DNA from 2 places in the Bradyrhizobium sp. CCGUVB1N3 genome. Region 2 is predicted to be linked to the other one. Evidence: riboswitches for the same ligand, from Rfam matches in the RefSeq annotation. Region 2 holds a riboswitch; the other holds the start of a gene.
What was found. Region 2 has a riboswitch for S-adenosylmethionine ahead of NLM33_RS22840 (homoserine O-acetyltransferase). Riboswitches for the same ligand answer to the same signal wherever they lie in the genome.
Positions count from the first base shown of each region.

Region 1 (3,404 bases), 2.0 Mb from region 2:
CTTTACCCTGTCGTCCCGGGCAAGCGAAGCGCGACCCGGCACCCACAACCACAGGGAGCGGTTGTGGCGCGAAGCTCTCAACCCAGTGTCTTCGCCAAACCACTCCCTGGGGTTATGGGTCCTGGCCTTCGCCAGGACGACACCGGAGAGTGGGCTAGCGGCTACACCCGGAAATGCTTGCTCAGCTTCAGGCCCTGCGCCTGGTAGTTCGAGCCGATGCGCTGGCCGTACATGGCGTCGGGCCGCGCCAGCATCTTCTCGTAGACGAGGCGGCCGACGATCTGGCCGTGCTCGAGGATGAAGGGCACTTCGCGCGAGCGCACCTCGAGCACGGCGCGGGCGCCTTGCCCGCCGGCGCCGGCATAGCCGAAGCCGGGATCGAAGAAGCCGGCATAATGCACGCGGAATTCGCCGACCAGGGGATCGAACGGCACCATCTCCGCGGCGTAGTCCGGTGGCACCTGCACCGCTTCCTTGGAGGCGAGGATGTAGAACTCGCCGGGATCGAGGATGAGGCTGCCGTCAGGACGCGCCGAGATCGGCTCCCAGAAATCCTCGACCGCGTAGCCGGCGCGGCGATCGACATCGACGACGCCGGTGTGGCGCTTGGCGCGATAGCCGACGAAGCCGCCGCCCTTCTCGCCGGAGAGATCGACGGAGACGGCGACGCCGCCGGTGAGATCGGCCTCGTCGATATCGACGAGGCGCTCGGTCGCATGCAGCGCCTCGAGCTGGTCGATGTTGAGGATGGCATCGCCGGTGCGGAAGCGCACCTGGGACAGGCGCGAGCCCTCGCTCACCAGCACCGGAAACGTTTTTGGGCTGATCTCGGCGTAGAGCGGGCCGTGATAGCCGGCGCCGATCATGTCGAAGCGGCGGGTGCCGTCGGCGATCACGCGGGTGAAGACGTCGAGCCGGCCGGTCGAGCTTTTCGGATTGGCGGCCGCGACGATCTCCGGCGGCAGCGCGAGGCTCTCGAGCAGCGGCACGATGTAGACGCAATTGGTCTCCAGCACCGCGCCGTCGGCGAGGCTGAACTCGTGCAGCTTCAACTCGTCGATGCGCTCCGCGACGGTGGCGCCGGGCCCGGGCAGGAAGCTCGCGCGCACGCGGTAGGCGATGTCGCCGAGGCGCAAATCGAGGCTCGCCGGCTGGATCTGGCTCTCGACGAAGTCGTAGGCGGGCAGGATCAGCCCGCCATCCGCCATCGCCGCGATCATGCGGTCGGGCAGGATACCATTGGCGTCGGCGGCGACCGTGAACGTCAACCGGTGGTCCTCATCTCGGGTCAAACGCATCCAAAAATGCGGAAAAACGAACGTTTTACCGCTATCCGATGGATGCCTTGACGAAAAGGGCATGGCGGAATATGAGCATGACTTATCCCGTGGTGATTTGAGCCGGCCGGCTTGCAGCCACGTTAAATAAATCGCTAAACAGGCCGGGGACCTCTGTGATCCCGGCCAGTGGAGATATCCAGGCCGGTTTTTTTGTGACCATTTTCGAACTGGTCACGTTGGAGGTCCTATGTCGAAGTCCCCGGCGTCCGCCGCGCAATACCGTCCCGAAACCCGCCTGGTCCATTCCGGCACCCTGCGCTCGCAATATGGCGAGACGTCCGAGGCGCTGTTCCTCACGCAAGGCTACGTCTACGCGAGCGCCGAGGAATGCGAGGCGCGATTCAAGGGCGAGGATCCCGGCTTCATCTATTCGCGCTATTCCAACCCGACGATCGCGATGTTCGAGCAGCGCATGATCGAACTCGAGGGCGCCGAAGCCGCCCGCTCGGCAGCAACCGGCATGGCGGCGGTGACGACCGCGATCCTGGCGCCCTTGAAGGCTGGCGATCATGTGGTGGCCTCGCGGGCGCTGTTCGGCTCGTGCCTCTACGTGGTGCAGGATCTGCTGCCGCGCTACGGCATCGAGACCACGCTGGTCGACGGTCTCGATCTCGACCAGTGGCAGCGCGCGGTCAAGCCGAACACCAAGACGTTCTTCCTGGAAAGCCCGACCAATCCGACGCTCGACGTGCTCGACATTCCCGCCATCGCCGAGATCGCGCACAAGGGCGGCGCGCGACTCGTCGTCGACAACGTGTTCGCAACGCCGATCTGGCAGAGCCCGCTCGCGCTCGGCGCCGATGTCGTCGTCTACTCCGCGACCAAGCATATCGACGGCCAGGGCCGCTGCCTCGGCGGCATCATCCTGTCGTCGGAATCCTTCATCGCCGAGCACATCCATAACTTCATGCGCCAGACCGGGCCGTCGATCTCGCCGTTCAACGCCTGGGTTTTGCTCAAGGGGCTGGAGACGCTCGGCGTGCGCGTGCGTGCGCAGACCGACACCGCGGCCCGCGTCGCCGAGGTGCTCGCGAGCCATCCCAAGATCTCACGGCTGATCTATCCCGGCCGCGCCGATCATCCGCAGGCGGCGCTGGTGAAGAAGCAGATGCGCGGCGGCTCGACGCTGGTCGGCTTCGAGGTCAAGGGCGGCAAGCAGGCCGCGTTCCGCGTGCTCAATGCGCTGAGGCTCGCCAAGATTTCCAACAATCTCGGTGACGCCAAGAGCCTGGTGACGCATCCGGCAACCACGACGCATCAGCGCCTGAAGCCGGAAGACCGCGCCGCACTCGGCATCAGCGAGGGCTTTATCCGCTTCTCCGCAGGGCTCGAGCACGCCGATGATCTGATCGAGGATCTCACCGCGGCGCTGGAGAAGGCGTAGCCACGTACTCAAAATCGTAGGGTGGGCAAAGCGCAGCGTGCCCACCATTCACGATCTCACTGCCGATAGATGGTGGGCACGGCGCGCGAAGAGCGCGCCCTTGCCCACCCTACAAGAGCTCACATCGGCCGGTAGGTGCGCACGTTCGCAGGTACGTTGACGCCGAGCTTGATCTGGCCGACGGAGCGGATGATGTCGTCGCCGAGGAGCTGCGCGAAGCAGGCGTAGCCCCAATCATTCATGTGCAGGCCGTCGGAGATCACGAAGCTCTCGACCGGAATGTCCTGCTTCTCGTGCCAGTCGCGCATCACCTCGAAGCGCGGGAAGATACCGACGTGGCGGAGCTCCGCGACGCGGCCGAGCAGCTTCACCATCTTGCCGGCGCTCTCGGGGCGCTCGGTGACGCGCGGCGAATATTGCGGATCGACCAGCACGATGTCGGCATCGCCGACCGCCTGGATGCGCGTGATGCCGTCCTCGACGAGCTTTGCAGTGTCGCCGGGATCGAGGTTGCGCAGCACCGCGTTGGTCCCGACCTGCCAGATCACGAGATCCGGATGCACGTCGATCACCTCCTTCTGGAGGCGCTTCATCATCTCGGGCGCGTCCTCGCCGCCGACACCCGCGTTGATGACGGTGATGTCGGCAGTCGGATATTGCCGGTGCAGTTGCGCGGCGAG
Region 1 is NZ_JANADR010000001.1:6,816,880-6,820,283, reverse strand. It holds gene NLM33_RS32445 (2'-deoxycytidine 5'-triphosphate deaminase) at 162-1,298, opposite strand; SAM riboswitch at 1,378-1,457, shown strand; gene NLM33_RS32440 (O-succinylhomoserine sulfhydrylase) at 1,528-2,724, shown strand; gene NLM33_RS32435 (SGNH/GDSL hydrolase family protein) at 2,844-3,404, opposite strand, start outside.
Region 1: it holds a riboswitch for S-adenosylmethionine, as region 2 does, so the genes downstream of both, NLM33_RS32440 (O-succinylhomoserine sulfhydrylase) here and NLM33_RS22840 (homoserine O-acetyltransferase) in region 2, are expected to answer to the same signal.

Region 2 (3,404 bases):
ACGCCGATCTCGTCGCAGAGCTGGACGAAATCCTTGATGGTGCAGAAATGGATATTGGCGGTGTCGTACCAGGTCGCCGGCAGATTCTCCGTGCGCGGCATGTGGCCGCCGATCAGGAGCTGCAAGCGCATCTTCCAGTAGCCGAAGTTCGGGAACGACACGATGGCGCGGTGGCCAATGCGCAGAAGATTTTCCAGCACCACCTTCGGCTGCCGCGTCGCCTGGAGCGTCTGCGACAGGATGACGTAGTCGAAGGCGTCGTCGGGATAGTTGATGAGGTCGGTGTCGGCATCGCCCTGCACCACCGCAAGGCCCTTGGCGACGCAGCGGTTGACGCCCTCGCGCGACAGCTCGATGCCGCGGCCGTCGATGCCGCGGGTCTCCAGAAGCTGAAGCAGATCGCCGTCGCCGCAGCCGACGTCGAGCACTTTCGAGCCGCGCCTGACCATCTCCGCGACCAGCAGATGATCGGCGCGGTAGTGACCTCCCTGCTCAGCCGCAAGGCCGTCGAGTGGCAGAACTTCCTGCACGGACATTCTAGCCGCCTTTGCCGTTGAGCCCGCGCGCCTTGCCTGCCGATTGCAGGAAGGCGCGGGAGATATCGAAGAATTCGGGGACGTCGAGCAGGAAGGCGTCGTGGCCGCGATCGGTCTCGATCTCGGCGAACGACACCCGCGCGCTCGACGCGTTGAGCGCGTGCACCAGCGCGCGCGATTCCGCGGTCGGGAACAGCCAGTCGCTGGTGAAGGACACCACGCAGAAGCGTGTCTTGACGCCGGCGAACGCCTTCGCCAGCACGCCGTCATGGTCGCCGGCGATGTCGAAATAATCCATCGCCCGCGTCAGATAGAGATAGCTGTTGGCATCGAAACGCTCGACGAAGGACGAGCCCTGGTAGCGCAGATAGCTCTCGACCTGGAAATCGGCATCGAACGAAAACGTCGGCAGCTCGCGGTCCTGCATGCGCCGGCCGAACTTGCGGTGCAGCGCTGCATCCGAGAGATAGGTGATGTGCGCAGCCATCCGCGCCACCGCGAGCCCGCGATGCGGATGGATGCCGTGATCGGTATAGCGACCGTTCTGCCAGTCGGGATCGGCCATCACGGCCTGGCGGCCGAGCTCGTGGAAGGCGATGTTCTGCGCGGAGTGCCGCGTCGAGCAGGCGATCGCGAGCGCGGAGAACACGCGCTCGGGATAGGCCGCGGTCCATTGCAGCACCTGCATGCCGCCCATCGAGCCGCCGACCGCCGCAAACAGCGTGTCGATGCCGAGGCGATCGATCAGCATCGCCTGCGCGCGCACCATGTCGGGGATGGTGATGATGGGAAAATCCAGGCCCCACACCTTGCCCGTCGCCGGATTGAGCGAGGCGGGTCCCGTCGAGCCCATGCAGCCGCCGATCACGTTGGCGCAGATGATGAAGTAGTGTTGAGGATCAAGGGGTCGGCCGGGCCCAACCAAGGTCTCCCACCATCCGGGCTTGCCGGTGACGGGGTGCACATTCGCGACATGCTGGTCGCCGGTCAGCGCATGGCAGATCAGCACGGCGTTGGAACGCTCGGCATTGAGCTCGCCATAGGTCTGGTAGGCGATCTGGAACGGGCTGAGGTCGATACCGCAATCGAGCGACAACGGCTGCTCGGCGCCGAAATACGCAACCTCGGAGCTCGGATGATCTGCCTCGTGCGAGCGCTCTTCGGCGATCGCGGGGCTCGGTACTGACGTGACGGCAACCATCTGACCATCGACCTCGTTGGCGACGGCTCTCAAGCCGCCGCTGACATCAGGCCATGAAAAACCCGGCCTGAACGATAGGTTCGGCCGGGATCGGATGCGTCCCCGGCCTGTTTAGCGAGTTTTTTAACGTGGCTGCAAGCCGGCCGGCTCAAATGACCACGGAACAGGCAAAAGTTAGTGGCTTAAGCGGTTTTCGTCAAGCCGAGGCCGCGGGTTAACCAAATGAGGCCTTGCGAAGTCAGGCCAAATGACCGTCATTTCTCTTTGCTTTCGGCGTCCATCCTGCCTAATCAAGACCCATAGTGCCCGCGGATCCGGCTCAGCCGATCCGCCTTTCACGAGCCCCTGACAGACTGACAGATATGTCCCAGCGTCCGCCCGCGCCACCGTCGTTGCAGGAATTGCGCAAGGAGATCGATGCGATCGACGAGGACGTGCATCGCCTTTTGATGCAGCGCGGCGACATCATCGATCGCCTGATTCAGGCGAAGCAGACGCAGGAGGTCGGCTCGGCTTTCCGGCCGGCGCGCGAGGCCAGCATGATGCGCCGCCTCGTCGAGCGCCATCGCGGCATCCTGCCGCTCGACACCATCGAGAGCATCTGGCGCGTCATCATCTCGACCTTCACTTATGTGCAGGCGCCGTTCTCGGTGCATGCCGACGTCTCGGTCGGCGAGTCCGCGATGCGGGATTCGGCGCGATTTCATTTCGGCTTCACCACGCCCTATGTGCCGCATTTCAGCGCACAGGCCGCCGTCGAGGCGCTGGCGAAATCGAAGGGTGATTTGGCTCTGGTCTCGGCGATCTCGAGCCGCACGCCATGGTGGAGCGAACTCGAGGCCGAGGGCGCGCCGAAAATCATCGCGCGGCTGCCGTTCCTCGAGCGCGCCGACCATCCGGCCGCGCTGCCCGTCTTCGTGATCTCGCGGGTTGCCGACGACGCCATGGTCACGGAGGTCCAGACCTGGAGCGTGCGCGTGTCTGGCTGGAACGCCGACACGGCGAGGGCGCTGGCGCCGCTGGCCGACATCGTCGCGGTGCCCGATACCGCCTTCGACGGCGCTGCGCTGTTGGTGTCGGAGACCGGCATCGGCTTCGAGAAGATCAAAATCGCCCTGATCCGGGCCGGCGCCTCGGTCCGCTCGTCGGCTCTCGTCGGCGGCCACGCAACACGCTATACGGTGCCCCCGAACGGGTCGGCCAAATCTGATGTGAAGGCTTAAGGCCACCCGCATCCTTTCCGGAGTAGACGATGTCCCGCCCCGTGCCGAATCCCGGCATTCTCGATATTGCGCCCTACACGCCCGGCAAGAGCCCGGTGCCGGAGCCGGGCCGCAAGGTGTTCAAGCTGTCGGCGAACGAGACGCCGTTCGGGCCCTCGCCGAAGGCGATCGAGGCCTTCACGCATGTGGCGACGCATCTGGAGGACTATCCGGAAGGCACCTCGCGCGTGCTGCGCGAAGCGATCGGCCGCACCTATGGCCTCGATCCCGACCGCATCATCTGCGGCGCCGGCTCGGACGAGATCCTCAATCTGCTCGCCCACACCTATCTCAGCCAGGGCGACGAAGCGATCTCCACCACCCACGGCTTCCTGGTCTACCCGATCGCGACCATGGCGAACGGCGCCAGGAACATCGTGGCGGCGGAAGCGAACTTCACCGCCG
Region 2 is NZ_JANADR010000001.1:4,789,381-4,792,784, forward strand. It holds gene metW (methionine biosynthesis protein MetW) at 1-536, opposite strand, end outside; gene NLM33_RS22840 (homoserine O-acetyltransferase) at 538-1,737, opposite strand; SAM riboswitch at 1,828-1,907, opposite strand; gene NLM33_RS22845 (chorismate mutase) at 2,100-2,960, shown strand; gene hisC (histidinol-phosphate transaminase) at 2,990-3,404, shown strand, end outside.